Linked DNA regions of Nonomuraea africana. Each later gene encodes a partner of the first gene's protein in a complex. Links are inferred from orthologs where the notes say so. Each region holds a gene or a part of one and is shown on either strand. Other genes may lie near its edges.

Region 1 (10,486 bases):
CGAGGCGGCCAGGGCGATCGGGCTGACGTTCTTCCAGTCGCTCACGCTGATCATCCTGCCGCAGGCCTTCCGCGCGGTGGTGGCCCCGCTGGGCAGCGTGATGATCGCGATGATCAAGAACACCACGGTCGCCACGGCGGGCGGGCTCCTCACCGAGTCCGCGGCGAACATGAAGGAGATCTTTGACACCACCGGTGCCTCGATCCCGATCTTCCTGGGCATCGTGGCGGGCTTCATGATCCTGACCATGCCCATCGGCTTCTTCACTGGCTGGCTCTCCCAGCGCTTGGCGGTGGTTCGATGAGCACCTCGGTCCTGTTCGACACCCCTGGCCCGCGCGCCAGAGTCCGCAACGCGGTACTGACCGTCCTGGGCGTGGCGCTGGTCGCGACGGTCGTCTACCTCATCTACGCGGGCTTCGACGCCAAGAGCCAGTGGGACGGCCGCATCTGGGAGCCCTTCCTCAAGTACGAGACCTGGGACTTCTACATCATCCCCGGCCTGCTGGGGACGCTGAGGGCCGCCGCGGTCGCCGCGGTTCTCGCGCTGGTCTTCGGCGCGGTGTTCGGCCTGGCGAGACTCTCCGACCACCGCTGGATCAGGATCCCGGCAGGAGCGGTCGTCGAGATCTTCCGCAGCATCCCGTTGCTGCTGCTGATCTTCTTCATCTTCTACCTGGCGCCTTCCCTCTTCGGCGGCGGCGACTACGCATTCATCGCCCTGGTCACCGCGCTCATGCTCTACAACGGCTCGGTGCTGGCCGAGGTGGTCAGGGCGGGCGTGCGCGCCGTGCCGAAGGGGCAGTCGGAGGCGGCGTACTCCATCGGCATGCGCAAGAACCAGGTGATGCGGCTGGTGCTGCTGCCGCAGGCGGTCACCGCCATGATGCCGGCGATCGTCAGCCAGCTCGTGGTCCTGCTCAAGGACACCGCGCTCGGCTACATCATCGCCTACGTCGACCTGCTCAACACCGGCTTCAAGATCCTGCCCGCGGTCTTCTTCGGCTCGCTGATCCCGGCCGCGATCGTTATCGGCATCATCTACATCGGTCTCAACATGGCGCTGAGCGCTCTGGCCAACTGGCTGGAGAAGCGCAGCAGGCGCAGCCGCAAGACCGCGGCTCCGCCTGTCGTCCCGCCAGGCGCGTCGGTTCTCGGCGTCGGCCCAGGCGCGGGTGGCGGCGCGGGAGCCGAAGCCGTGGCGACGATGGAGTAAGGGCCACGGGAGGCACGGTTTTCGGGCAGGATGCCGCTATGCCTCTCTGGCCTTCTCCCATCTCCACCACCGATGTCGCGAGCTCGGGTCTGCGCCTGGCCTGGCCCACCGTCGTGGGCGACGAGGTCTGGTGGACCGAGGACCGGCCCGACGAGGGCGGCCGCACCACCATCGTGCACCGGGCCGCCGACGGCACCCGCACCCAGGTGCTGCCCGCCCCGTGGAACGCCCGCTCCAGGGTCCATGAGTACGGCGGGCAGCCCTATCTCGTCACCCCCCGTGGCGTGGTCTTCGTCAACTTCGCCGACCAGCGCCTCTACCTGGTCACCTCCGGCGAACCCGAGCCGCTGACCCCCGACGACGGCTCCCGCTACGCCGACCTGCACCTGGGCCGAGACCATCTGTGGTGCGTGCGCGAACGCCACGACGGCAAGGTCACCCGCGCCATCGTCTCGATCCCCCTCGACGGCGGCGAGCCGCGCGAGCTGGTGACCGGCAGCGACTTCTACGCCTTCCCCACCCTCTCCCCCGACGGCCTGCACCTGGCCTACATCTGCTGGAACCACCCGCGCATGCCGTGGAACGGCACCGAGCTGCGCATCACCCGCCTGTCCGACGGCAACTCCTGGACGGTCAAGGGCGGCTCCACCGAGTCGGTCCTCGCGCCGCAGTGGCGCGACGACAGCCACCTCTACCTGATCTCCGACTGGTCGGGCTGGTGGAACCTCTACCAGATCGGCATCTACGGCACCTCCTCCCAGGCGCTTCACCCCGCCGAGGAGGAGTTCGCCTGGCCGCTCTGGCAGCTGGGCGGCCGGCCGTACGTCGTGCTGGCCGACGGCCGGCTCGCGGTCCTGCACGGCCAGGGCGACCTGCGCCTCGGCCTCCTCGATCCCGGCACGGGCGAGCTGCGCGACCTCGATGTGCCGTACTCGGGGTGGGACCCGGCCCTGTCCGCCGACGGCACGACCCTGGTCGGGGTGGCGTACGGCGCGGCGATCCCCCGCTCGATCACCAGGCTCGACACGGTGACCGGCAGGGTCGAAGGACTGCGGCGCGACATCGGCGAACTGCCCGACGTGGCCTACCTGCCGTCGGCTCGGCCCGTGGAGTTCCTCAGCAGGTTCGGCCGGCACGTGCACGCGTTCCTCTACCCGCCCGCCAATCCCGAGGTCGCGGCCGAGGGGCCCGTGCCGTACGTGGTGTTCGTGCACGGCGGGCCCACCGGGCACAGCACCTCGGCGCTCGACCTGGAGAAGGCGTTCTTCACCTCGCGCGGCATCGGCGTGATCGACGTCAACTACGGCGGCTCCACCGGCTACGGCAGGGCCTACCGCGACCGGCTGCGCGGCCAGTGGGGCGTCGTCGACGTCGAGGACACGATCGCCGCCGCCGAATGGCTGGCCGCCGAGGGCCTGGCCGACCCGGCGCGCATCGCGGTCAGGGGCGGCAGCGCCGGCGGCTGGACGGTGATGGCCGCGTGCTGCAGGTCTTCCGTGTTCGCGGGCGGGGTCTCCTACTACGGGGTCAGCGCGCTCGCGCCGCTCAACGCGACGACCCACGACTTCGAGTCGCGCTACACCGAGTGGCTGGTCGGCCCCGAGGACCCGGCCCTCTACGCCAGCCGCGAGCCGCTCGCCCTGGCCGACGGCGTGACCTGCCCGATGCTGCTGCTCCAGGGGCTGGACGACCCGGTGGTACCGCCTGCGCAGTCGTCGGCTTTCGCGGACGCGCTGTCGGAACGCGGGGTCCCGTGCACGTACCTGTCCTTCGAGGGGGAGTCACACGGCTTCCGTCGCATGGAGACGAGAACCGCTGCCCTGGCCGCCGAACTGGCCTTCTACCAGCAGATCTTCGAACTGTACTGAGCTCGGCCAGCGGTTCGGCAGAACCCGGCGGAATGTATCGGGCGAGCTGACCACGGCCGGGGGTTTTCGAAGGACCCGGCGGAGTGGGGTGAGCGAGCTGACCACGGCCGGTCTGCCGCGAACCTCGGCCGGCGGTTTTCGAAGAACCCGGCCGACATGCCTGACGTAACGGCGGGGACCGAAGTCCCGCTGGAGTGGCGTGGCAGGACAGACGGGCACCGGTGACCCCGGTGGCCTTTCGTGGGCTGTGCCGTACAGGATGAAGAAAGGATCTAGCGGGCGAACTCTGTCGCGCGGGATTCGCGGACGACGGTGATGCGGATCTGGCCCGGGTAGGTGAGCTCCTCCTCCACCTGCTTGGCCACGTCGCGCGCGATCACCTGTGCCTGGATGTCGTCGATGGCGTCGGGCTTCACCATGACGCGGATCTCGCGCCCCGCCTGCATCGCGAAGACCTTCTCGACGCCCTCGTAGGAGGTGGCGATCTCCTCCAGTCGCTCCAGCCGTTTCACGTAGGCCTCCAGCGACTCGCGCCGCGCGCCCGGCCTCGAGCCGCTGATCGCGTCGGCCGCCTGGGTGAGCACGGCCTCCACGGTCCGCACCTCGACCTCGTTGTGGTGCGCCTCGATCGCGTGCACGACGTCCTCGTGTTCGCCGTAGCGCCTGGCGATCTCCGCGCCGATCAGCGCGTGGCTGCCCTCGACCTCGTGCGTCAGCGCCTTGCCGATGTCGTGCAGCAGCGCGCACCGCTTCATCAGCGGCTGGCTCATCTTGAGCTCCGCCGCCATGATCCCGGCGATGTGCGCGGACTCGATGAGGTGCTTCAGCACGTTCTGCCCGTAGCTGGTGCGATACCTCAGCTGTCCGAGCAGCAGCGTCAGCTCCGGGTGCATGTCCGTGATGCCGAGTTCCACCAGCGCGTCCTCGCCCGCCCGCGCGCACAGATCCTGCACCTCGGTCCGGCTGCGGTCGTAGGCCTCCTCGATGCGCTGGGGGTGGATGCGCCCGTCCAGCACGAGCTTCTCCAGCGTGAGCCGCGCGGTCTCCCTGCGCACCGGGTCGAAACAGGACAGCAGCACCGCCTCGGGCGTGTCATCGATGATCAGGTTGACGCCCGTCGTCGACTCGAACGCCCTGATGTTGCGTCCCTCACGACCGATGATCCGGCCCTTCATCTCGTCGCCGGGCAGATGCAGCACGCTCACCACGGACTCGGCGGTCTGCTCCGCCGCGATGCGCTGCACGGCCAGCGTCACGATCTTGGTGGCCCGCTTCTCGCCCTCCTTGCGGGCGGCGCCCTCGATCTCCCTGACGATCAGCGCCGCCTCACGCTTGGCCTGGTTCTCGATCTCCCTGACGAGCTCGTTCTTCGCCTGCTCGGCGGTCAGCCCCGACACCCGTTCGAGTATCGCCCTGCGCTCGCTCTCGACCTGCAGCAACTCCTCGCGCCTGTCGGCCAGCTCCGTCTCGGTCTCGGCCAGCTTCCTGCCGCGTTCGACCTGCCTGCGGGACTCCTCGTCGAGACGCTGCTCTCGCTCGGCCAGCCGGCTCTCCCTGCGTTCGAGGTCGGCGCGCAGCTCCTTGAGCTCGTTCTTGAGGATGCGGCTCTCTTCCTCGACCTCCTTGCGCATCTGCGCGGCAGTTTCGGCGGCCAACTCCGACCTGCGCAGGATCTCACCGGCGTCCGACTGCGCCTTGTCCCTGATCAGTACGGCTTCGCGGCGCGCCTCCTCCAACTCACCGTGCACCTCGGCAAGCTGATCGGCAGAGGGCTGGACGGCGGGAGAGGGCTGGGCGGCGGGCGACGGCGCCAGCGCGGCGGTTCGGCGCAGCAGTATGACAAACGCGACGATCATCACGCATGCCAGCAGGAGCACTGCCACCGCCAGCACCACGACAGGCGTCTCCATGTGCGCCCCGCCCTCCTCGCGTCATAGATAGGCCAAACGCTCCAGGAGGGGTCACGCGCGCAGCACAAATCGCCCGATCGGTGTCGCCACCAGGACAAATATCAAGCCAAGGCAGACGGGGCACCGACCTGAGTGGCCGGCACCTTCCCTTCCTCGGGTCAATCGAGCTCGCTCGTCCGTAGTTCACCGGTATGGCAATCCGCACTGCGCGGAGTAACTCCTCACTGCCGTCGAGGTTATGCGTCGAAGAGGTAACGGGCAAGCAAAGACGTGCTGTCAAGCACGTCTTACCGTCAATCGAACGCAAAACCGCGCGATCTTGTCGGACATAGCCGACACGCCCTCATTTACCCAGCTAACTCCCTCCTGACGCCACTTCCCGGGGTTATGTCGGAAACAGATTCCATCGTCCCCAGTTCTGACATGGCCCCGGCCCCAGCCAGCACCGTCGAGCACTGAAACAACGCCGACCCGACACGCCCGAAGACCGCCTCCCCCAACGAAGGCAGGCCATAGATCGACGACCACACGAGAGATCGACCACAGCCTGGCCGCATCACCGCACGCCGCCGAAGACCCACTACTACCTGGCGAGATCACCGCACCGCCGAGGGCCGACGGGCGAGATCACCGCACCGCACGAGGGATGAGCAGGAAGCCTCCGCCGCGCTCCGGTGCCGTCGCGAAGGCGCAACTAAGCTGGTAATTCGCATTAGCTTATTGACATGCTCATTCCGGCTGAGTGACCGTGTGCGCCATGCTCAATCGCCGCACCCTTCTGACCGGCGCCGGTGCCGCCGCCCTCTTCGCCGCCTTACCGCCCGGCCGGGCCGAGGCCCTCGCCCTGGCGCCACTGCCACCCGGAGCCCCCGACCGCCGGCTCTTCGCGCCCGCCGAGCAGCGCTTCGCGCCCTACCTGGTCACGCTCGCCCCGCTGGTCCACGACATGGACGCCTCCGGCTTCTTCGCCGGCGGCTGGTGGCGCAACCCGGCAGCGCCGTACAACGCGCGCGTGCAGGAGCACGCCTACACCCTGGCCTGGTTCCTTTCCCAGCAGCGGGCCTGGAACCCGTACTGGGGCGACCCCGCTCTCCTGGCCGCCCTGGACGCGGCACTCGGGCACTACCTCGGCCTGCAGCACGCCGACGGTTCGTTCCCCGAGTACGCCAGGGGCGAGCACGGGCTGGCGCCGACCGGCTTCGCGCTGGGGTACCTCAGCAAGACCCTCGCCCTGCTGCGCCCGGCCAACGTGCTGCCGACGCGCCAGGCTCAGCTGAGCGCGGCGTTGCGGGGCGCGGCAGGCTGGCTGCTCAATCCGGCCAACCGCTCGGCCTGGCAGAGCAGGCTGGCCTTCGCCAACCAGACCATGGCCGGCGTGGCCGGAGCGGCCCTCACCCTGCGGCTGGACCCGGACCCGGCGCTGCAGCAGCAGCTCACCGACGCCTTCGCCCGCATGGCGCAGACCGGCCAGAGCCCGGCGGGTTTCTTCTACGAGGAGTCCGGGCCGGACCTGAACTACAACTTCGAGGTCATGCTGCCGGAGATGGCCGACGCCTGGCGCCAGTCGGGCGATCCGCACATGGTGCAGATGGCCGCCAGGTACACGGACTGGCTCGGCTACAACCTGCTGCGAGAGCCCGACGGATCCGGCTGGCTGACCAACATCGCGTCGTCCTCGCGGACCAGCTCCCGCTCCTACGACGACACCCGGCCCGACCCGGAACGGACCGCGCTCAACAACCAGTTCGTGCCGGAGGTGCCCGCGCTGGCCGCTTTCCTGTCCGCACGGGAGGACCTGGCCGCAGCACGCGCCGCCTGGGCGGCGGATCCGACGCCGGTTCCGGTGCTGGCCAAGCAGGACACCTCGCCGCGCATCCTCACGCACGCCATCTACGGCGAGCGCTATCCGCTTCGCGCGGGCAAGGACGCGGCCATCGACGGCCTGCCGTACCTTCGATCCAATCGGTTCGAGGAGATCCGCAGCGACAACGGGCAGGAGTTCTTCTTCATCCGGCGGCCCAACCTGTACCTGGGCGGCTACTTCGGCACCAGGCGGGCAACCACTCTCACCCGTACCGGGCTGAGCTTCCTCTGGCATCCGGTCGCTGGGACGATCATCCAGTCGCTGAACAACAACAACCACGCCTGCTGGGCGACGGTCTTCCCCGGTCAGCGACCGGACGCCAACGGCCCCATGCCCGTGGAGTTCCTCGGCGGCAACCCCTACCGGCTGCGCTTCCATACGCCGGACTCCTCGGTGGTCACCGACGTACGGATCACCGGCGGCCAGATCCGCCGCTCGGTCCAGGCGGTCTCGGCGGCCACCGAGCAGATCCCGATCGTCGTGCACCCCACCGACCAGGTCACCTTCACCGACGGCACGGCGGCGCCGTACGGCGGATCGGTGACCGCGACCGCGGACGGGCTCGAGCTGCGCCGCGGCGGGGGCGTGGTCCGGTTCAGCTGGGGTACCCGACGCCCGGCCACGTTCGGCGTCACCTCGGTGTCCTATCTGCGGGACGGCAAGCGGCGCCTGCACGTGCTCCGGGTGCCGCACGAGGGCGCCATCGAGGTCACGATCACGTCCCACTTCTGAGCATCTGCTAATTCGTATTACTCCCGCGAACTCTATTGACGGGCCCGAAACACGTGCTTGACACTCTCTTCCACGACCCAGCGCTAATGCGCATTACATCAGGGAAGACGAGATGCGACCCCCAGAAGCCCCCCGCCGCATCACGCAGCGGGACATCGCCCGGCTCGCCGGCGTCAGCCAGACCACCGTCTCGCTGGTGCTGAACAACCGCGCGGGAGCCGAGACCCGGATCCCGGCGGAGACCAGGGACCGGGTGCTGCGCGTCATCAGGGAAACCGGCTACGTGGCCGACCCGCTGGCCCGACGGCTGGCGGCAGGCAGGAACCGGATCCTCGGCGTCTTCACCTACGAGCCGGTCTTCCCCAGTGCGACGGGGGACTTCTACCACCCGTTCCTCGTCGGCATCGAAGAGTCCGCCGAGCAGGTGGGCTGTGACCTGCTGCTGCTCACCAGCGCTCCGCTGGTGGACGGCCGCAAGCGCATCTACCACCAGGACCACCGCCTGCGCCTGGCCGACGGTTGCGTCCTGCTCGGCCGGGAGCTCGACCACGAGGAACTGGCCCGGCTGGTCGCCGAGGGCTACCCCTTCGTCTCGGTCGGCCGTCGCGACGACGCCGGGGGCCCGATCTCCTACGTCGGCGCCGACTACGGCAGCGCGGTGCGTGAGCTGGTGGAGCAGGCGCGCAGCCTGGGTCACGAAAAGTTCGCGTATGTCGGGTACGGCGCCGGTCCCGAGTCCTTCGCCGACCGGCACCGCGGATTCAGGGAGGGTACGGCGGGGCTGCAGACCGTCACCCTGCCACCGGCGAACGCCGAGGACGTGCTGCTCACCGGCGCCACTGCGATCTTCGTCGAGGAGTACGCCGACGGCGCGGTCATCCTCCAGACAGCCAGGCAGCGCGGCCTGGCCGTACCGGGAGACCATTCGATCGTCACGCTCGGCGATCCCACCAGGCCCGCGCCGACCGACATCGACTTCACCGGCTTCCGCATCCCCCGTGCCGAGATGGGCCGGCAGGCGGTGGAAGTCCTCACCGAACTCATCGAGGGCAGCGGCCGGGTCCAGCGGCTGCTCCCCTGCGAACTCGTCAAGGGCTCGACCCTGGGAAGGAACAACGTTGCATGAGCTGAGCACCGAGGTGCTGGTCGTCGGAGGCGGCCTCGGGGGGGTGGCAGCGGCGCTCGCGGCGCTCAGAGCCGGGAAACGAGTGGTACTGACCGAGGAATTCGACTGGCTCGGCGGCCAGCTGACCAGCCAGGCCGTGCCGCCGGACGAGCACACGTGGGTGGAGCGGTTCGGCGTCACGGCGAGCTACCGCGCGCTGCGCGACGGCATCCGCGACTACTACCGCCGGCACTTCCCCCTCACCGAGGCCGCGCGAGGATGGAGGGAGCTCAACCCCGGCGCGGGCTGGGTGAGCCCGATCTGCCACGAGCCCCGGGTGGCGCTGGCGGTCATCGAGTCCATGCTGGCTCCCTATCGCGGGGGTGGGCAGCTCACCGTGCTGCAGCCGTACAAACCCGTGGCCGCCGAGACCGACGGCGATCGAGTTCTTTCCGTACGGCTCAGCGGCCCGGGCGCGGACGACGTCGTGGTCACCGCGCCCTACATCCTGGACGCCACCGAGACCGGCGACCTGCTGCCGCTCACCGGCACGGAGTACGTCACCGGCTTCGAGTCGCAGACCGACACCGGCGAGCCGAGCGCCCCCGCCGAGGCGCAGCCGCTCAACATGCAGGCGGTCTCGGTCTGCTTCGCCATCGACCACGTGGACGGCGACCACACCATCGACCGGCCGGCCAACTACGGCTTCTGGCGCGACTTCGAGCTGCCCTTCTGGGGTGGCAAGTTGCTGGGCTGGCGCAGCCCGAACCCGCGCACGCTGGAGATCGGCGAACGCAGCTTCACTCCCAACCCGGACGACGATCCGCTGCTGGTCCGGGCCGACCAGCGGCGCAACCCCGGAGACGGCAATCTGTGGACCTTCCGCCGGATCGCCGCCCGCCGCCTGTTCACCTCGGGTGCGTATGCCAGCGACATCTGCCTCGTCAACTGGCCGATGATCGACTACGTGCTCGGCCCGGCCTTCGACGTGCCCGACGCCGCCGAGCACCTGGCCGCCGCCCGTGACCTGTCCCGTTCTGTCCTGTACTGGATGCAGACCGAGGCTCCACGGCCCGACGGCGGTACCGGCTGGCCGGGCCTCAGGCTGCGCGGCGACGTGACCGGTTCGGCCGACGGTCTGGCCCAGGCACCCTACATCCGCGAGTCGCGCCGGGTCCTGGCCGAACACACCATCATCGAGCAGGACGTGGTCAAGGGCGCCCGCTACCACGATTCGGTCGGCATCGGCATGTACCGCATCGACCTGCACCCCTCGACCGGCGGCGACAACTACATCGACGTGCCGAGCAGCCCCTTCGAGATCCCGCTGGGCGCACTCATTCCGCGCCGCGTGCAGAACCTGCTGCCGGCCGGTAAGAACCTCGGCACCACGCACATCACCAACGGCTGCTATCGGCTGCACCCTGTCGAGTGGAACATCGGCGAGGCCGCGGGCGCGCTGGCCGCCTTCTGTCTGGACCGGTCGGTGCCCCCGCAGGCCGTTCGGAACGATCCAGACCTTCTGGCTTGCTTCCAGGATCGGCTGGAAGCACAGGGGATCGAACTCCACTGGCCGGAAATCTCCGGATATTAACGCCCCCAAGGAGTAACGACATGCGCATCAAGGTGACCGCGCTCGGGCTGGCGGGTGTGCTCGCCCTCGCGGCCTGCGGATCCTCCGCAGAACCGAAGGACAGCCCCGTCTCGCTGCGGATGACGATCTGGACCGGCAACGAGGCCCATCTCAAGCTTTTCAACGACATCGGGGCCGAGTACAAGAAGACGCATCCAA
Region 2 (8,747 bases), 880 kb from region 1 along the record:
GGCAGGGACGGGCTTCTGGTGGCGCTGCTCCTCCCCGCGACGGGGCTGACCGGCATCGCGTTCCTGCCGTACGTGATCGTCTACTGGCTGGGATGGCGGCGCCGGTGGATCGCGGTGGCGGTGGGCTGCGTCATCACGCCGGCAGGTCTCATCCTGATGGCCCTGGGCTTCGCGGCCCTCTGACAACCCTCCGAAAACCCGGACCAACCCCACTGCCAGGACGCAGGGGATTGCGTGGAGCCGGCGGCTTGTGGGGGCTGGGGTCTTTGGAGATCCGCGGCGATGCCAGCCACGGACGTGGTCACCGCTCAGGCGGCACGGCATGATGAGGTCGTGCTTGTCGAGGTTTCGGAGCGGGAGGCCGAGGTGCTCGCGGCCGTCGGCGCTCACCTGTCGAACGTGCAGATCGCCCGCAGGCTGCACATTTCGGTGCGGACGGTTGAGAGCCACGTCTCCTCGTTGTTGCGTAAGTACGGCGTCCGGGGCCGCCGTGAGCTGGCGGCCCTCGCCGGCCGGCCGGCCGAGGCGGCCGCGCCGGAGAGGCTGGCCGGCCTGCCGGTGGCGCGGACGTCGTTCGTCGGGCGGGGCGCGGAGCGCGAGGCCGTGCTGGCGGCGTTCGGCGGGTCCAGGCTGGTGACCCTGCTCGGGCCCGGCGGGGTGGGCAAGACCAGGCTGGCCGCGACGGTGGCGCCGGACCTCCCGTACGGCGGGGCCTTCGTCGACCTGGTGCCGGTACGTGACGGGTTCGTGGCCCAGGCGGTGGCCGCCGCGCTCGGCGTGGAGGAGCGTCCCCAGCGGTCGTTGACGGAGGCGCTGGCCGAGCGGCTGGGCCGGGGGCGCTCCCTGCTGGTGCTGGACAACTGCGAGCATCTGCTCGACGAGGTGGCCAGGCTTGCCGACCGGCTGCTGTCCACGTGCCCCGGCTGCCGGATCCTGGTCACCAGCCGGGAGCGGCTCGGCCTGCCCGGCGAGCGGATCCTGCAGGTGGAGCCGCTGCCGCCGGTCTCCGACGCGCGCGCGTTGTTCACCGACCGGGCCGGGGCCGCCGATCCGGGGTTCGCCGCCGGGCCGGAGGTGATCGAGGAGATCTGCGCCAAGCTGGACGGCATGCCGCTGGCGATCGAACTGGCCGCGGCACGCGCCGCGGCCCTGGGCCCGGATGGGTTGCTGACGGCTCTGGAGGACCGGCTGCGGCTGCTGGCGGGCGGGCGCGGCGTGGACGACCGGCATCGTTCGCTGCGCGCGGTGGTCGGCTGGAGCCACGATCTGCTCGATGAGGAGGAGCGGGGGCTGCTGCACCGCCTGGCGATCTTCGTTGGCGGCTTCGACCTGGCCGCCGTGCTGGCCGTCAATGCCGCGGTTTCCGCGGGCGCCACGGCGGACCTGCTGGGGAGGCTGGTGGACAAGAGCCTGGTCGTCAGGGCCGGGCGCGGGCGGTGGCGGTTGCTGCAGACCGTACGTGACTTCGCCGCCGAGCAGTTGCTCGGCTCCGGAGAGCTGCCGGAGATCCGCGAACGCCACCTGCGGTGGGCGGTCGGCGCCGCCGCCGCACTCGAGCCGGGGGACTTCGACTTGGTCGCCGACGACCTGCGCGCCGCGCTGGCCGGCGCCCCCGAGCCGGGTGAGGCGCAGCATCGGCTGGCCCGGTCGCTGGCCGGGTTGTGCTACGCGCGGCGATTCCTCACCGAGTCCCAGCGGACCTACGAAGAGGCCGCGAAGCGCGCGCCCACTCCGATCGAGGCGTGGCACGATCTGCACAGCGCCGCCGCGTGCACATATCTGGTGGGTTCCGGCGGCGAACGCGTCATGGGGCTGCTGACCTCCGCGGCGGAGCGGGCGCGGGCCGCCGGGGACGGCGACCGGGCGGCGATCTCGCTGGCCACCGCCGTGGTGACCTCGGCCAGGAACCCGGGCCGGCACGGCGTGGAGATGCCCTACGACCGCCTGCGCCTACTGCTGGAGCAGGCCAGGGCGGCGGGGGACCCGCGGGATCCGGTGGTCGCCGCCTGGCTCGCCGCCGCCGCGACCTGGACCGCGTCGGCGGAGCCGTACAGTGCGGACCTGCCTCTGGCGGAGCGGGCGGTGACGGCCGCGCGGGACAGCGGCGACCCTGTGCTGGTCAGCTCCGCCCTGGACACGTTGATCTGCGCGCTGCTGGGGGCGGGACGGCTGCGTGACGCCCAGCGGGTCAGCCGGGAACGGCTCTCTCTGCTGAAGTCGATGTCCCGCGCCGACCCCTTGTCCGCGCCGGAGATCGTCGACACCTTCCACATGGCGGCGCGATGCGCCATCGTGACCGGTGATCTGACCGAGGCGCTGGAGCTGGCCAGGCTGGCGGAGGAAGACGACCTGGTCGGCGCGGATCAGTACTTCGACTCGACCAACAACCTCGTGCTCGCGCTGGCTCTGCAGGGCGAGTTCGACCAGGCGCTGGCGTACGCCCGCGCCGCCTGGGACGACTGGCAGCGGGCCGGGACGCCGATCACCGGGATGATGCTGCCCCTGGCGGTGGCCCCGGCGCTCATCCACGGGCTGCGCGGCGACGAGCCGAACCATCGGCTGTGGAGTGACCGCGTCCACCGGACGGGCCGCCGGTCGACGCTGACGAGCTTCGCCGAGGCCCGCGTCGCGCTCCACGCGGGCCGGCTGGAGAACGCGGAGCCGATGATCGGCGAGCTGTTCTCCGGCGAGACCGACCCCTTCTTCCGCGCGTACGCGCAGGCGGTCGGCGCGGAACTCGCCGTCATGGCGCGGCTCCCCGACGCCGAGGCGCGCATGGGCGTGGCGTCGGGGAGCGGGGAGAACGCGTGGGCGGCCGCCTGCCTGGCCAGAGCCAGGGGCAGGTTGTCCGGCGACCGCCGCGAGGTGGAGGCGGCGCTCACGGGGTGGGAGCGGATCGGCGCCCGGTTCGAGCGGGCCTGCACGCTGCTGCTCCTGCCGGACCGGGCGGAGGAGGGCCGGGCGGAACTGACCGCCCTGGGCTGCGATCAGCCGAGGAAGAACGCCGACAGCGCGGAGGCGAACGCCGCCGGATCGACCTGACCGTGTGCCTGCCCCGCCAGCGACCGGAACCGGGCGTCGGGCAGCGCCTCGGCCACTGCCTTGGCCGCGTCCCGCATCCGGGGGCTGCTGTCGGCGCCGGCCAGCACCAGCGTGGGGAACGTGGACGCAGGCGAGCCGATCGGCCGGCACCGGGCCGCGGCCGACCACGGCGGCTTCGTAGGCGAGGGTGTGCGCGACCGCCTCCATCGCGGCCCAGAACGGCCGGCTTCTCATGGAGTCCACGGCCTCGGCGGGGAGGTCGGCTCCCTTGGTCATGAACAGCGCGACCGCGTCGCCTGCTCATGAGGTTGCCTTTCTGTGCCGGATGGTGAGGGCGAGGAGCATCAGGGCGCCGGTGAGGGCGAAACCCGCCGGGTAGCCGGTGTGCGCGGCCACGAAGCCGAACCCCACGGCTCCCGCGCCGAGCCCGAGGTCGTAGGCGATGTTCCACAGCGCGCTGACCGCGCCGTAGGAGGAGGCGGGGACCCGGTCCAGCATCACCGCCATGCTCGCGTTCTGCGTGACGCCGAATCCCGCGCCGAACAGGACCATGCCCGCCAGTACCGTCGCCGGGCCCGCGGCCAGCACCATGCCCGCGGCCGCCAGCACCATGCCCGCGGCCGCTAGCAGCAGCCCCGGCCACAGCAGGCGGGCGGACCCGTGCCGGTCGCCGTACCGGCCCGCCCACCAGCGGGACACGGTCGTGGAGGCGCTCTGGGCGAACAGGGCGGTGGCGGCGCCGGCGACGGCCAGCGGGAGGAACGTGGCGACCACACCGGCCGCCATGGTCGTGGCGGCGAACAACACCGACGGCCCGACCAGACCGGAGGACGTACGCAGGGAGACCAGCATGCCGTCCGGCGGTACCGGCTGCCGGCCCGGCAGGCCCCTCACCGCGCCGAGGCCGATCAGCGCGGCCACACCACCGGCGACGAAGACGACCGGGAAACCGACCGCCTCGGCCAGCCAGATCCCCAGCGGCAGGGCCGCCATGGACGGGATCCCGCACACGACGCCGTAGACGCCCAGTCCCTCACCGCGTCGCTCCGCCGGCACCGCCTGGGCCACCAGCGCGCTGCCCAGCACCGCGACGATCGCGAATCCGAGCCCGCGGACCACGCAGACCACCAGGATGGCCGTGAAGTCCGCCGAGACGCTCAACACCAGGGCGGGGGCCCCGAGCAGCACCAGTCCGGCGGCGAACACCAGGCGGCAGCCGTACCTGGCCAGAAGCCAGGGGGTGGCCAGCTCGGCCAGGACGGTGGCGAGCATCATCACACCCGTCGTGAGCCCGGCGCCGATCCCGTCCGCGCCGGCCGACGTGGCGTACAGAGGGACCACGGAGAACAGTAGGTAGAAGCTGACGGACGAACCGCACCCGGCCAGGACGGCCAGGACGAAGGCCCGGGTGAGGAGCCGCGGTTTCTGGGCGGTGGTGCTTGTCATGCCGCCAAGCGTGCTCGGCGCGGGTACGGAGTCACATCCGTGGTCACCACGGAACCACCACGGACAGAGCGCGTCCGGGGGTCGGCCCTCGCGGGGCTAGGTCCGCGTGAAGGCGGACGTCTGCGGGGGCTGAGGTCTGGATGGGTGGGGACGTCTACGCGGGCGTCCGGTGGAGCGGAGTCGGTCAGGGGAATCGGTGGGAGGGGTCAGCGCGCAGGGACGGTGATTTCGACCTCGGTGCCCTCCCCCGGAGACGAGCTGATCGAGACGCGACCGCCCAGGTCCGCCACCCGGCCCTCGATCGACTGTGCCACTCCTAGGCGGCCCTCGGCGCGGGCCCGCTCCAGCCGTCCCTCCTCGATCCCCTCCCCCTCGTCCCGCACGCTGACCATCACCTCGTCCTCCCCCTCCTCCGCGAACACCCACGCCCTCGCCTCAGGCCCGCAGTGGGCCCGCACGTTGTCCAGTGCCGCCCGTACCGCCGCCGCCACCTCCTCGGCCACCGCGACCGGCAGCACGATCGGCGTGGCCGGGGTGGAGACCGTGACCTGGGCCGAGCCGTGCCTCATCAGCAGCGCCCGCAGATCCGCCGAGCCCGTGGGCGCGGGGTGGACGGCGATCAGCTCGCGCAGGGCCGCCTCCTGCTCGCCCGCCAGCCTGCCCAGCTCGGCCGCCTCCCCGCCGATCTCCTGTCCTCGCCGCTGCACCAGCGCCAGTACCTGCAGCACCGAGTCGTGGATGCCGCGCGCCAGCCGTTCCCTCTCGCGCTGCGCGGCCTCCATCTCGACGGCCCGCTGCATGCGTTCCTCCGCCTGCTTGGCCAGGCGCGCCACGTGGCCGACAACGATCCCCGCCATGAACAGCAGGACCGCGCCGTTGATCAGGATGCGCGAGTCGGGCCCGTGCATCCGTACCCAGAGGTCGGCTCCCGCGACGATGCCCGCCGCGACGCCGCCCAGGCGGCGCCCGCCGTACACCGCCCAGGCCAGGACGGGGCCCGCGATCCAGATCGCGGGCACCGGCATGCTGCCCACCTGGCCCTGGAACTCGCCCTGCACGTACGGCGTGGCGAGCAGGCACGCGAGGGTCACGAGCATGTCGATCACCAGCAGCGGCCATCCGCGCAGCGCTCTGACGGAGTAGGCGAAGATCGAGGCGGCGGTCCAGAGCGCCATGACGCCGATGACGACCCATCCCGTCACCGGCTCGGCGAACCCCTCGTGCTGGACCATCAGCACGGCCGCGTAGATCAGGGAAGCCACCCTGAACACCGCGATCGCCCGCCAGAAGGGACCCTCGATCGTCATGAGCTTTTCTCGCGTTTCCGACTGCCTAGTTGACAGATAGTGATCCTATCCATGCAAATGGGACAATTCGCTGCCACAATCCGGTAGATCCCTATGGCAAGGAATCTCACAACATGTCCGCTGTTAATCATTTCACCCAGGGCCCGCTCACGCCGATCCTCGCGTACGTGATGTCGTGCATCGGGTCAATGCTCGGACTGCGGCTCACGGCCCAGGCCAATGCCTCGACAGGCTCTTCGCGTGCCCGCTGGCTCATCGCCGCCGCCATCTCCATCGGCGGCACCGGCATCTGGGTCATGCACTTCATCGCCATGATGGGCTTCGACGTCGCGGGCACGCAGATCAGATATGACGTCCCGCTGACGGTCGCCTCGGCGCTCGTGGCCATCGTGGTGGTCGGCGCGGGCCTGTTCGTCGTCTCCTTCGGCCGCGGCAGGGCGCTCCCGCTGCTCGGCGGCGGTCTGCTGACCGGACTCGGCGTGGCGGGCATGCACTACATGGGCATGTTCGCCATGAACATGTCCGCGCACGTCTCCTATGACCCGCTGATCGTGGCCGCCTCCGTCGCCATCGCTGTGGTGGCGGCGACGGTGGCGTTGTGGTTCACGGTGCAGGTCAAGCGGGCTCTCGCCATCACGGGCGCGGCCCTGATCATGGGCGTGGCCGTCTGCGGCATGCACTACACCGGCATGTTCGCGATGATGGTGACGGTCCACACCGAGCCCGGGCACGTGGGCGGCGCCGACGCGCTGTCGTTCCTGGTGCCGCTGATGACCGTGGTGAGCCTCATCACGCTCACCATGCTGCTGATGGTCATCCTGTCGCCGTCGGAGCAGGAGCTGCAGGAGGACGCCGAGCTGATGGCCCGGCTGGAGATGCGCCGCCAGGCCGCCGCCAGCGCGCAGACCCTGCGCTCGCCCGACCCCTACTCCCGCAGGTGACCCCTGGGGTACGGCTTGCGCCCATCTAGTGGGCCGCATCAGACAGGGCGCAAGCCGTACCTGGAGGGGATGGAGCGGAGCACCGCTCTGCCCTCAAGGTACGGCCCGCCGCTTGCAATCCGCTTAACCGAAGAAGACCTCGGCCTCCTCGTAGCGCGAGACCGGCACGGTCTTCAGCTCGGAGGTGGCCTCGTCGAGCCCGACGCGGACGATGTCGGTGCCGCGCAGCGCCACCATCGTCCCGAAGTCTCCCGCGTGGACGGCGTCGATCGCCTGCAGCCCGAACCTGGTGGCCAGGACCCTGTCGAACGCGGTCGGCGTGCCGCCGCGCTGGATGTGGCCGAGCACGGTGGTGCGGGCCTCCTTGCCGGTGCGCTTCTCGATCTCCTTGGCCAGGACCTCGCCGATGCCGCCGAGCCGTACGTGGCCGAAGGAGTCGAGCTCGCCGGCCTGCAGGGCCATCTGCCCCTCGACCGGGTGCGCACCCTCGGCGACCACGATGATCGGCGAGTAGCGGGTGCGGAAGCGCGACTCGACGTACTCGCAGACCCTGTCGATGTCGAACGGCTTCTCGGGGATGAGGATGACGTTCGCTCCGCCGGCCATACCCGCGTGCAGCGCGATCCAGCCCGCGTGACGCCCCATGACCTCACAGATGAGCGCGCGGTGATGGGACTCGGCCGTGGTGTGCAGCCTGTCGATCGCCTCGGTGGCGATGTTGACGGCCGTGTCGAAGCCGAAGGTGTAGTCGGTGCCCGACAGGTCGTTGTCGATGGTCTTGGGCACGCCGACCACCCTGACCCCGCGGTCGAACAGCTGGCGGGCGACACCGAGGGTGTCCTCGCCGCCGATCGCGATCAGCGCGTCGACCCCGCCCGCGGCGAGATTGTCTTTGATCCGGTCGACTCCACCTTCAATCTTGATGGGGTTGGTGCGGGACGAGCCGAGGATCGTGCCGCCACGGGGCAGGATGCCCCGGACGGCCTGGATGTCCAGCGGCATCGTGTCGCCCTCGAGGGGGCCACGCCAGCCATCCTTGAATCCGACGAACTCATGCCCGTAAACGCTGACACCCTTGCGGACAACGGCCCTGATCACAGCATTGAGACCGGGGCAGTCTCCGCCCCCGGTGAGCACTCCAATACGCATGGCGGGTTCCTCCCGATGGGGTTCACGGCCAAACTAATGGGGCGGTGCGATCGGCGTATCGCCGACGCAACGCATTGTGCCCCTTGGCACGGACAATGGTCTAGACCAAAAGGTGAGGCGCCGTGAGCGTTTTGGCGATAGACGCAGGCACAACAGGGGTGACCGCGCTGATCGTCACCGAGGAGGGACGGATCGAATCGCGCGGATACGAGGAGTTCTCCCAGCACTTCCCGCAGCCCGGGTGGGTGGAGCACGCGCCCGAGGAGATCTGGCAGGCGACGCTCGCGGCCTGCCGTACCGCGCTGGACGGGGCGTCGGCGCCGCCCACCTGTGTCGGCCTCACCAACCAGCGGGAGACGGCGGTCCTGTGGGACCGCCGCACGCTGGCCGCGCCGCGCCGCGCGGTCGTCTGGCAGGACAGGCGCACCTCGGGCATCTGCGCACGCCTGCGGGAGCAGGGCCACGAGCCCCGCGTCTCCGAGCTGACGGGGCTGCGCCTCGACCCCTACTTCACCGCGACCAAGCTGACCTGGCTGCGCGAGAACGACCCCAGGGCGTGGACGGACGACATCGTGGTCGGCACCGTCGACTCCTACCTGGTCGCCAGGCTGACGGCGGGCGCCAGGCACGTGACCGACCCCTCCAACGCCTCCCGCACCCTGCTGTACGGCCTGGCCTCCGGCGGCTGGGAGTCCGAGCTGTGCGAGTTGTTCGGCGTTCCCGAGCGGGCCCTGCCGGAGATCGTGCCGAACTACGGCGAGATCGGCAGGACCGCCCCCGAGGCCTTCCTCGGGCTCGACCTGCCGATCACCGGGATGGCCGGCGACCAGCAGGCGGCGCTGTTCGGCCAGACCTGCTTCTC
Region 3 (10,539 bases), 120 kb from region 1 along the record:
CCGTACAGGCTGGAAAGAGTTGTGCCGTACAGGATGGTCAGCTGATGGCGTGGGAGAAGTCCTTGTCCGCGTAGGGACCGATGACCGCCAGGGTCATCGGCCTGCTCAGGATGTCGCCCGCCACCGACGCGATCTCCTCGGGGGTGACCGTCTCGATGCGGGAGAGCACCTCGTCCACGGACATCAGCTCGTCATAGACCAGCTCGTTCTTGCCGATCCGCGACATGCGCGACCCGGTGTCCTCGAGCCCGAGCACGAGACCGCCGCGCATCTGACCCTTGCCGCGGGCGATCTCCTCCTCGGTGATGCCCTCGGAGACCACCCTCGCCACCTCGTCCCTGCAGATCTTCAGCACATCGTCGATCTTCGAAGGCATGCAGCCGACGTAGATGCCGAACTGCCCGGTGTCGGCGTAGGCGGAGGTGTAGCTGTAGGCCGAGTAGGCCAGCCCGCGCTTCTCCCTGATCTCCTGGAACAGCCGGGAGGACATCCCGCCGCCCAGCGCCGCGTTCAGCACGCCGAGCGCGAACCTGCGGTCGTCCGTGCGGGCCATGCCGGTCGTGCCCAGCACGAGGTTGGCCTGCTCGGTGGGCCGGTCGACGACCCGGACCCCCGACCTGGTCTGCGCGCCGGGGCCGCTGGTGCGCGGCGGCGCGTTCTCCCTCGGCCCGGTGAGCGCGCCCGCCCGCTCGTACGCCCGCGCCACCAGCTCCACCACCTGCTCGTGCCGGATGTTGCCCGCGACGGAGACGACCGTGCGCGGCGGCTGGTAGTAGGCGCGGTAGTACTCGACGATCCGGTCGCGCTGCAGGGCGTTGATCGACTCGACCGTGCCCAGGATGGGCCTGCCGATCGGCGAGTCGCCGTACAGCTCGGCGGAGAACTGCTCGTGCACCACGTCCGACGGGTCGTCGTCGTGCATGGCGATCTCTTCGAGGATCACCCCGCGCTCGGACTCGACGTCCTCCTCGGTGATCAGCGACGAGGTGACCACGTCGGCCAGCACGTCGACGGCCAGCGGGAGGTCCTCGTCGAGCACCCGCGCGTAGTAGCAGGTGTACTCCTTGGCGGTGAAGGCGTTGATCTCACCGCCGATGCCCTCGATGGACGCCGAGATCTGCATGGCGTCACGCGTGGGCGTGCCCTTGAACAGCAGGTGCTCGAGGAAGTGGGTGGCCCCCGTGTGCTCGGGGGCCTCGTCACGCGAGCCGATGCCGACCCACATGCCGACCGCGACGGAACGCACGGTCGGCATGGTCTCGGTCACCACGCGCAGCCCACCGGGGAGGACGGTGCGCCTGACGACCCCGGCACCGTCCTTGCCGGGGTGCAGCGTGGTAGTTGTCACGGGACCTCCTCCGTCGGCCCCGTGACGAACGTGCTGTGTTTGATGGCTCCCTCGCTCCGCTCGGTCACGAGTTGCGGTCTTCTCCGTCTCCGGCGGGCTTGCGGACCCGGGTGCGAGTACGGCGAGGCCGCTCGTCACGCGCCTTGTCCTCGTCGGCCGCGGCCTCGGCCACCGGAGCCTCGGCGGAACCCGCGGGCTCCTCCGTGCCCTTGGTTGCCTTCTCCGCGGCCTCCTTCTCGATGACCTCGACGGGCACCAGCGAGAGCTTGCCGCGCGAGTCGATCTCGGCGATCTCCACCTGGATCTTCTCGCCGACGTTCATGACGTCCTCGACGTTCTCGATGCGCTTGCCGCCGTGCAGCTTGCGGATCTGGGAGACGTGCAGCAGGCCGTCCTTGCCCGGCATGAGCGAGACGAACGCGCCGAAGGCGGCGATCTTCACGACCGTGCCGAGGTAGCGCTCGCCGACCTCGGGCATGTGCGGGTTGGCGATGGCGTTGATGGCGCTGCGCGCCGCCTCGGCCGAGGGGCCGTCGGTGGCACCGATGTAGATGGTGCCGTCGTCCTCGATGGTGATCTCCGCACCCGAGTCGTCCTGGATCTGGTTGATCATCTTGCCCTTCGGGCCGATGACCTCGCCGATCTTGTCGACCGGGACCTTGATCGTGATGATGCGCGGCGCGGTCGGGTTCATCTCCGCCGGAGAGTCGATCGCCTCCTGCATCACGTCGAGGATCGCCAGGCGGGCGCCCTTGGCCTGCTTCAGCGCGGCGGCCAGCACGGAGGCGGGGATGCCGTCGAGCTTGGTGTCGAGCTGGAGCGCGGTGATGACGTCCTTGGTGCCGGCGACCTTGAAGTCCATGTCGCCCATGGCGTCCTCGGCGCCGAGGATGTCGGTCAGCGTGACGTAGGTGTCACCCTCACCGATCAGGCCCATCGCGATGCCCGCGACCATCTCCTTGAGCGGGACACCCGCGTCGAGCAGGGCCATGGTGCTGGCGCAGACCGAGCCCATCGAGGTCGAGCCGTTGGAGCCGAGGGCCTCGGAGACCTGGCGGATCGCGTAGGGGAACTCCTCACGCGTCGGCAGGACCGGGATCAGCGCGCGCTCGGCCAGCGCGCCGTGACCGATCTCGCGGCGCTTGGGCGAGCCCACGCGGCCGGTCTCACCGGTGCTGTAGGGCGGGAAGTTGTAGTTGTGCATGTAGCGCTTGGTCCGCTCGGGGTTGAGCGTGTCGACGACCTGCTCCATGCGCAGCATGTTCAGCGTGGTGATGCCCAGGATCTGGGTCTCGCCGCGCTCGAACAGCGCCGAGCCGTGCACCCGCGGGACCACGTGGACCTCGGCGTTGAGCGCGCGGATGTCCTTGGGGCCGCGGCCGTCGATGCGGACGCCGTCCTTGATGACCCGCTCGCGCATGAGCTTCTTGGTCAGCGACCTGAAGGCGGCGCCGACCTCCTTCTCGCGCCCCTCGAAGTCGGCCAGCAGCTTCTCGCCCGCCATGGCCTTGATCCGGTCGAGCTCGTTCTCGCGCTCCTGCTTGCCCGCGATCGTCAGCGCGGCGGCCAGCTCGGTCTTGACCGCGCTCTCGACGGCGGCCAGGACGTCGTCCTGGTAGTCGAGGAAGACGGGGAACTCGGCGGTCTCCTTGGCGGCGACCTTGGCCACCTTGGACTGCGCCTCGCACAGCACCTTGATGAACGGCTTGGCCGCCTCGAGGCCCTGCGCGACGGTCTCCTCGGTCGGGGCGACGGCGCCGCCCGCGACGAGCTTGAGCGTCTCCCTGGTGGACTCGGCCTCGACCATCATGATCGCGACGTCGCCGTCCTCGAGGACGCGGCCCGCCACGACCATGTCGAAGGTGGCGCGCTCGAGCTCGGGGTGGGTCGGGAAGGCGACCCACTGGCCGTCGATCAGCGCGACGCGGACGCCGCCGATCGGGCCGGAGAAGGGCAGCCCGGCCAGCTGGGTGGACAGCGACGCGGCGTTGATCGCGACGACGTCGTAGAGGTGGTCGGGGTTGAGCGCCATGATGGTCGCCACGACCTGGACCTCGTTGCGCAGGCCCTTGACGAACGACGGGCGCAGCGGCCGGTCGATCAGGCGGCAGGTGAGGATGGCGTCCTCGGAGGGACGGCCCTCACGCCGGAAGAACGAGCCGGGAATGCGGCCCGCGGCGTACATGCGCTCCTCGACGTCCACCGTGAGGGGGAAGAAGTCGAGGTTCTCTTTGGGGTTCTTGGAAGCGGTGGTCGCGGACAGGACCATCGTCTCGGCGTCGAGGTAGGCGACGGCCGAGCCGGCGGCCTGCCTGGCCAGCCGGCCGGTCTCGAACCGGATCGTGCGCGTGCCGAAAGAGCCGTTGTCTATGACGGCTTCAGCGGTGTGGACACCCTCCACGGGGGACCTCCTAGGTTGGTCGGTCTCCCGCGCCCTCTTTTCTCACCGGCACCCTCGTTAGGTGCAGCGCCGGTCTTCGATCGAAGCGCCCGGTCATCCCGACCGGAAGCCACTACCGAGGACCGGCCCGCAGGCGTCGCGGGTCGCATGGTGCTGTAGCGGACGCGGGGGCTTTCAGTGTGTCTCGAATATTCAGTTGTACGACAGCGCCCGGGCTTTCGCGACCTGCGACGCGCCGGGACTCATATGAGAAGGGAGCGGCGCCGAGCGCCGCTCCCTTACCACTCTATCGGCGCAGGCCGAGGCGCTCGATGAGCGCACGGTAACGCGCGATGTCGTTGTTCTGCAGGTACTTCAGCAGGCGACGCCGGCGACCGACGAGCAGCAGCAGACCACGACGGCTGTGGTGGTCGTGCTTGTGCGTCTTCAGGTGCTCGGTGAGCTCGCTGATGCGCTTGCTGAGCAGCGCGATCTGCACCTCGGGCGACCCGGTGTCGCCCTCGGCCGTCGCGTACTCACTGATGATTGCCTTCTTGGCAGCGGTGTCGAGGGACACGGCTCTCCTTCAATCTACGGACACGCGGGAATGAGACGAGAGTGCGAACGACCGTGCGTGCCTACAGTCGCCGCGAGAAGGCACTTCAGGGCAGCGCACAGCGCCACCGTTACAGAGCCGACATGCAAGGTTACCATCGCGGTCCGTCCCCTGACACATCGTTCATCTCCGGCCGCCGTTGGTCTCCGCGGTGGAGGCGCCAATCGGGGTTACATATTCAGCGATCCCAGTGAGCTGGACGGTTGAGGGACCTGGGGATGCGCGTCGCCGCATCGCCTCTGGCCGCGTCGAGCTGCGCCTGGGTCAGGAACAGCGCGCCGGTCAGGTTCGCGCCGCGCAGATCCGCGTTCCTGAAGTCCGCGCCGATGACGTCCGCCTCGCGCAGGTCCGCGCCCCTGAGGTCGGCGCCGATCAGCAGGACGCCGCGCAGGGCGGCCCTCCGCAGGTCGGAGCCCTTGAGACGGGCCCCGATGAGGTCCGTCTTCATCGTCCGCCCGCCGCGCCCGCGCACCAGCTCGCCGGCCCGCCGCAGCAGCGGGCTGACCCTGCCGCGCAGCGCACCCGTGTCCACGACGGTGAGCGCGCCGATGAGCTCCTCGATCTCGTCCGCCGTACGGCGCAGCTCGTCGTGAACGGGCGCGGCCGCGGACCACCCCAGCGCCTCGGTGACGTAGTAGAGCAGTTCGTGCAGGTCACGCATGGCGGGGAACACCTCGGCCGCCCGCCCGGCCGCCCCCGCCTGGGTGACGTGCTGGCCCGCGCCGAAGCAGTCGTAGACCGTGCAGCCGGGAAAGCCCTTCTCCCTGAGCTGGGTGTGGATTCCGCAGCGGAAGTCGTCGCCCAGGTTGGGGCAGGCCTTCCCCACCGGTTTGTCGATCGCGAAGTCCGCCGAGGCGGCGAAGGCGGGCACGACGCAGCACAGTCCGCGGCACTGCCCGCAATCGGCTCGCAGACTCGTCAGGACTCGACGGCCGCCGGGTCCATCCACACAACCTCCCACAGGTGCCCGTCGGGGTCCTGGAAACTTCTGCCGTACATGGACTCTTCGTCCATGGGGTCGTTGGCGGGCGAGCCTCCGGAGGCGAGGGCCTTGTCGGCCAGCTCGTCGACCTTCTCCCTGCTCTCGACGCCGAGTGCAACGATAGCCTCAGTCGTGGTATGCGCGTCCGCGATGTCCTTCTTCGTGAAGCTCTTGAAGAACTCCTCGGTGAGCAGCATGGCGTAGATGGTGTCGCTGATGACGAGGCAGGCGGCCTTCTCGTCGGTGAACTGGCGGTTGAAGGTGAAGCCCAGGCCGGTGAAGAAGTTCTTGCTCCGGTCGAGGTCCTTCACGGGCAGGTTGACGAAGATCATCATGGCTCGCGGCCTCTCTGTGGGTACGTGACCCAGCGAAGCAGGGGCGCGACCAACGCCCACAGAATGCGGACACAAAGGTTCCCCCAGTTCACCCGGCCCCCCAGCAGTGCTCGGCCTGCGGGCATGTGGACAAGCAGAACCGACCCGGCCAGCACACCTTCGCCCGTACGTCGTGCGGCTTCGCTGAGCACGCCGACGTCAACGCGGCCCGCAACATCGCCTCACGCGGGGTTGCAGGTTGGGCGGTGAGTCACGCTGCCAACGACGCGGCCTGAACCGTCGGAGCCATCGACGGCGAGGAGCTGCAAGCTCGGTCGTTTACGGCCGAGAAGCTGACGAGGTGAGTTCGCGGACCCGGTCGACGTCTGCGTGGATCTGGGCGATGAGGGCCTCGATCGAGTCGAACTTCGTGTTCCCGCGCAGCCGCGTCCCGAAGTCCACCGCCACGTGCATGCCGTACAGGTCGAGGTCGTCCCTGTCCAGCGCGTACGCCTCCACGGTCCGCGGCACGCCCTCGAACGTCGGGTTGGTGCCGACCGAGATGGCCGCGGGCCAGACGCAGCCGTCGTAGCCGGCGGGCAGGTTGCCGACGGCGACGCAGCGCAGCCAGCCCGCGTAGACGCCGTCGGCGGGGATCGCGGTGTTCGGCGGGGTCTCGACGTTGGCGGTGGGGAAGCCGAGCTGCCTGCCGCGCTGGTAGCCGCGGACGACGACGCCCTCGACGCGGTGCGGACGGCCGAGCAGGGAGGCGGCGGCCGAGACGTCACCCGCGGCGACGAGCTCGCGGACGAGAGTAGATGAAACGCCGGACACCAGGGGAATCTCCTCCACCGTGAAGTCGTACTTGTCGCCCAGCACGCGCAGAACGGACGGGTCGCCCGCGGCCTGATGGCCGAAGGTGAAGTTGGCGCCGACGACGACGGTGGCGGCCTGCAGCCGCTCGGCCAGCACGCTCTGCGCGAAGTCGGCGGGGCTCAGCCGGGCCAGCTCCATCGTGAACGGCAGCACCATGACGTCGTCCACGCCCAGCTCGGTCAGCAGCGCGGCACGGTGGCGCAGCGTGGTCAGCCGCGGGGGCTGGGTGCCGGGCCGTACGACCTCGGCGGGGTGCGGCTCGAACGTCACCGCGACGCATCGCAGATCCAGTGAGCGGGCGACGGCGACGGCGCGCTCGACCACCTGGCGGTGGCCGAGATGCACGCCGTCGAACACGCCGACCGTGACGACGGATCTTTCCGACTCCTGCACGCCCGGGCCCCATTCGTCTCTTGGCGGATCAACCACCCTCAAGCGTGCCATGCCCGGCGGTGTTCTTCGCACCCGAGGGTGGCGGCCGCCCGCCGTCCGCCCATCGACCTGCCTGTACGGCGGTGCGGGGCCACGCTCCCGCGAGCGCGACCCCAAGAGCGCGGCAGCTCCGGCGGGCAGCGGACCACCGACGGGCAGGCGGTACCATCCGCTGCATGTCCCGTTACGCGCTGCTCATCCTGCCCGCCTTCAACCGGGTCTACGGCGAGAGCTCCGTCCGCCTGACCAGGAGCGAGCTGGCGGTCTTCGCCGACGTCTCCGAGGTGGAGGAGACCCGGATCGGCGGCGTGCCGTACGTGACGTTCGAGGCGCCCTCGCTCGACCTCGCGCTGCTGTCGAACCTGTCGTCGGTCTACGCGATCTTCGGCATCGAGGGTGACCTGCTGCGCCCCCTGGAGATGCGCCCGCTCGACCGGCTCTCCAGCGACCTCATCACGATCCAGAAGTACGCGGGCAAGACCAACGAGCACTTCACCAAGCTGCTGCTGAACGTCACCGTGCTCGCCTCGGACTTCCCGCTGGACGGCCACCTGTCGGTCCTGGACCCGATGTGCGGGCGCGGCACCACGCTCAACCAGGCCCTCATGTACGGCTACGACGCCTACGGTGTCGACGTCGACGCCAAGGACTTCGAGGCCTACACCGGCTTCCTCAAGACCTGGCTGAAGAACAAGCGGCTCAAGCACACCGCCGAGACCGTGCCGGTCAGGAGGGAGCGGGCGCTGGTCGGACGGCGGTTCAACGTCAGCTTCGGGCTGTCGAAAGAGGCCTACAAGGCGGGCGAGACGCAGCAGGTGTCCGTGGTCAACGCCGACACCCTGCGCGGCCGCGAGTTCTTCAAGCCGCGCTCCTTCGACGTCATCGTGACCGACGCGCCGTACGGCGTGCAGCACGGCAGCAAGGCAGGGGGCGGCCTGTCGCGCAGCCCCCTCGACCTGATCGACAGGGCGGTGCCGGTCTGGGCGGAACTGCTGCGTCCCGGCGGCGCGATGGGCATCTCGTGGAACACCTACGGCGGCTCCCGCGACGACCTGGCGAAGATCCTCACCGCCCACGGTCTCGAGGTCGTGGCCCTTCCCGACTTCGAGCACTGGGTGGACCAGGCCATCGTCCGCGACATCATGGTCGCCAGGAAGAACTGAACCGCGAAACCGGCCCGTGAGAACCAAGCGGGTGGGCTCGAGCTAGCCGACGAAGACCGCCAGCGGCTTGGCCGACCTACCCTGCTCCTCCACCAGCGCCAGCAGCTCGCCCTCGGGCCCGAACACCCCGATCGGGCCCGCCCCGAGGCCGGCCGAGGGCAGGCGGCCGCCGTGCGAGATGATCCGCGCCTCGTCGGCGCCCACGTCGCGCCGGGGGAAGGCCGCGCTGACGGCCTCGGCGATCGGCAGCACCACGCAGTCGGCGGCCAGCTCGTCGATCGTCCTGGCCAGCGAGAGGTCGTAGGGGCCGACCCTGTTGCGCCGCAGGGCGGTGAGGTGACCGCCCACACCGAGGGCGGCGCCGAGATCGCGGGCGAGGGCCCTGATGTAGGTGCCGCTCGAGCAGCGGATGGTCGCCCTGATCTCGGGCCCGTCGATGGCGGCGACGTCGAAGTCGTGGACGGTGACGGGCCTGGCCGCGAGCTCGACCTCCTCGCCCGCGCGCGCCCGCTTGTAGGCGCGCTCGCCGTTCACCTTGATCGCCGACACCTGCGGGGGCACCTGCATGATGCGCCCGGTCAGCGCCTCGATCCCCTTGCGGACCGCCTCCGGTGTGACGGAATCGGTGGGGAAGGTCGCGGTGACCTCGCCCTCGGCGTCGTCGGTGTTGGTGGTGACACCCAGCCTGATCGTGGCCTCGTACACCTTCTCGGTCAGCGCCAGATGGCCGAGCAGCCTGGTCGCCTTCTCGACGCCGATCACCAGCACGCCCGTGGCCATCGGGTCGAGCGTGCCCGCGTGACCCACCCGCCTGGTGCCCGCGATGCGCCGCATCTTGCCGACGACGTCGTGGGAGGTCCAGTCGGCGGGCTTGTCCACGATGATCAAGCCGCTCTCAGTCACAACATCTCCTTGAACCGCGCGATGGTCTCCTCGACACTGTCGTGCGAGGTGAACCCGGCAGCGTAGCAGTGCCCGCCACCGCCCATCGCCGTGCTGATCGCGCCGACGTCCGCGCCGCCCTTGGATCGCACCGACACCTGCCACGCGCCGTCGTCGTCCTGCTTCATCACCACGGCGACGTCCGCCTCGTCGGTGCGGCGGATCACGTCGATGACCCCCTCGATCTCGTCGTACGGCAGGCCGTACGCGGCCCGGTCGGCGTGCGTGATGTACGTCCAGACCAGGCCGTCGTCGAGCTCCACGCGCTCCAGCGCGTGCGCGAGCACCTTGAGATAGGCGAACGGGGAACGGTCCCACAGCTCGCGGGCGATCTCGTCGGTCCGCAGCCCCGCCGCCACCAGCCTGGCCGCCATCTCGTGCGCGGCGGGTGTGGTCGAGGAGTGCCGGAACTGGCCCGTGTCGGTCGACAGCCCGACGTACAGCAGCGTGGCCATGTCGCGGTCGAGCGGCTGGCCGAGGCGGCGGATCAGCTCCTCGGCCAGGACGGCGGTCGCCGCCACGCCAGGATCGATGAGGCTCACCGTGCCGAACCCGTGGTTGGAGGCATGGTGGTCGACCACGATCACCTCGTGCGCCTTGCTCGCGTTGACGGCGAGCACGCCGAGGCGGTCGAGGGTGGAGGAGTCGAAGGTGATCATCAGGTCGGGCTCGGGGGGAAACGCCGAGGGGACCGTGAGCAGGTCGAGCGCGGGCAGGAAGCGCAGCAGCCTCGGCACCACGAACCTGCGGTCACCGAAGGAGGCCACCACGCGCTTGCCCATCGCTGTGAGAGCCTTGGCGGCGGCGAGCATGGAGCCGAGCGCGTCACCGTCGGGCGAGATGTGGCACGCCAGCGCCACCTCGTCGGCCTCGTGGATCAGTCGCAGCGCCCTGGCCCATTCGCCCTCGCCGATCGCCGTACGCGAGACACCGCCGTCCGCCGGGCCCTGGAAGGCTCCGGCGGCCGGGCGGTGGATCCCGTCACGCACGTCGGGCGTCACGTTGCGGAGTATCCCGCGCGGTCGGAGGGTTCGTCCTCGTCTTCGTCAAGCTCGGGCTTCTTGTACGGGTCCGCGTCGCCCGCGTAGGCGGCGCCCTGGGCCCGCTTGGCGACCTCGGCGTCGCGCTCCTTGGCAGCGGCCAGCAGCTCGTCGAGCTGGCGGGCGCTGTCCGGCAGCGGGTCGTGCTTGAAGGTCAGCGTCGGTGTGAAGCGCACACCTGTCTGCTTGCCCACTTCCGAGCGGATGACCCCCTTCGCGCTCTCCAACGCGGCCGCGCTGTCGGCGCGCTCGGCGTCGGAGCCGAACACCGTGTAGAAGACCGTCGCCTCCCGCAGGTCAGCGGTGATGCGTGTGTCGGTCACGGTCACGAAGCCCAGCCGTGGGTCCTTGATCCGCCGCTCCAGCATCTCGGCGACGATCTGCTGGATGCGGTCGGCGAGCTTGCGCGCTCGTGCGGCGTCCACCATCTTCGATCCCCCTAGTGT

What was found.
Region 2: rny (region 1) and H4W81_RS21450 share a complex: the UniProt entries of both Bacillus subtilis proteins name them as parts of the possible RNA degradosome complex. The link is inferred for Nonomuraea africana from one-to-one orthologs.
Region 3: rny (region 1) and H4W81_RS26190 share a complex: the UniProt entries of both Bacillus subtilis proteins name them as parts of the possible RNA degradosome complex. The link is inferred for Nonomuraea africana from one-to-one orthologs.

What each region holds. Positions count from the first base shown.
Region 1 is NZ_JADBEF010000001.1:5,422,927-5,433,412, forward strand. Bases 2,675-5,632 are described here. They hold rny (ribonuclease Y), read right to left. Parts: upstream 4,994-5,632; coding sequence 3,356-4,993; downstream 2,675-3,355. Other genes in these bases: H4W81_RS25695 (S9 family peptidase), read left to right, coding at 2,675-3,083. Also shown: H4W81_RS25685 (amino acid ABC transporter permease), read left to right, coding at 1-304; H4W81_RS25690 (amino acid ABC transporter permease), read left to right, coding at 301-1,215; more of H4W81_RS25695, read left to right, coding at 1,254-2,674; H4W81_RS25705 (hypothetical protein), read left to right, coding at 5,751-7,589; H4W81_RS25710 (LacI family DNA-binding transcriptional regulator), read left to right, coding at 7,702-8,715; H4W81_RS25715 (FAD-dependent oxidoreductase), read left to right, coding at 8,708-10,288; H4W81_RS25720 (ABC transporter substrate-binding protein), read left to right, coding at 10,309-10,486. UniProt on the Bacillus subtilis protein: Endoribonuclease that initiates mRNA decay. Initiates the decay of all SAM-dependent riboswitches, such as yitJ riboswitch. Involved in processing of the gapA operon mRNA, it cleaves between cggR and gapA.
Region 2 is NZ_JADBEF010000001.1:4,540,020-4,548,766, forward strand. Bases 5,873-8,747 are described here. They hold H4W81_RS21450 (6-phosphofructokinase), read right to left. Parts: upstream 7,886-8,747; coding sequence 6,860-7,885; downstream 5,873-6,859. Other genes in these bases: H4W81_RS21445 (MHYT domain-containing protein), read left to right, coding at 5,909-6,736; H4W81_RS21455 (FGGY family carbohydrate kinase), read left to right, coding at 8,008-8,747. Also shown: H4W81_RS21420 (hypothetical protein), read left to right, coding at 1-183; H4W81_RS21425 (ATP-binding protein), read left to right, coding at 334-3,042; H4W81_RS21430 (hypothetical protein), read right to left, coding at 2,988-3,149; H4W81_RS48720 (MFS transporter), read right to left, coding at 3,343-4,488; MacS family sensor histidine kinase, read right to left, coding at 4,695-5,795. UniProt on the Bacillus subtilis protein: Catalyzes the phosphorylation of D-fructose 6-phosphate to fructose 1,6-bisphosphate by ATP, the first committing step of glycolysis.
Region 3 is NZ_JADBEF010000001.1:5,540,238-5,550,776, forward strand. The notes cover bases 1,082-4,092. They hold H4W81_RS26190 (polyribonucleotide nucleotidyltransferase), read right to left. Parts: upstream 3,750-4,092; coding sequence 1,413-3,749; downstream 1,082-1,412. Other genes in these bases: H4W81_RS26185 (M16 family metallopeptidase), read right to left, coding at 1,082-1,348; rpsO (30S ribosomal protein S15), read right to left, coding at 4,036-4,092. Also shown: more of H4W81_RS26185, read right to left, coding at 38-1,081; more of rpsO, read right to left, coding at 4,093-4,305; H4W81_RS26200 (pentapeptide repeat-containing protein), read right to left, coding at 4,523-5,215; H4W81_RS26205 (VOC family protein), read right to left, coding at 5,263-5,661; H4W81_RS47635 (zinc ribbon domain-containing protein), read left to right, coding at 5,676-5,936; H4W81_RS26215 (bifunctional riboflavin kinase/FAD synthetase), read right to left, coding at 5,980-6,960; H4W81_RS26220 (TRM11 family SAM-dependent methyltransferase), read left to right, coding at 7,125-8,111; tRNA pseudouridine(55) synthase TruB, read right to left, coding at 8,154-9,014; H4W81_RS26230 (DHH family phosphoesterase), read right to left, coding at 9,011-10,054; 30S ribosome-binding factor RbfA, read right to left, coding at 10,051-10,521. UniProt on the Bacillus subtilis protein: Involved in mRNA degradation. Catalyzes the phosphorolysis of single-stranded polyribonucleotides processively in the 3'- to 5'-direction. Necessary for competence development in Bacillus subtilis.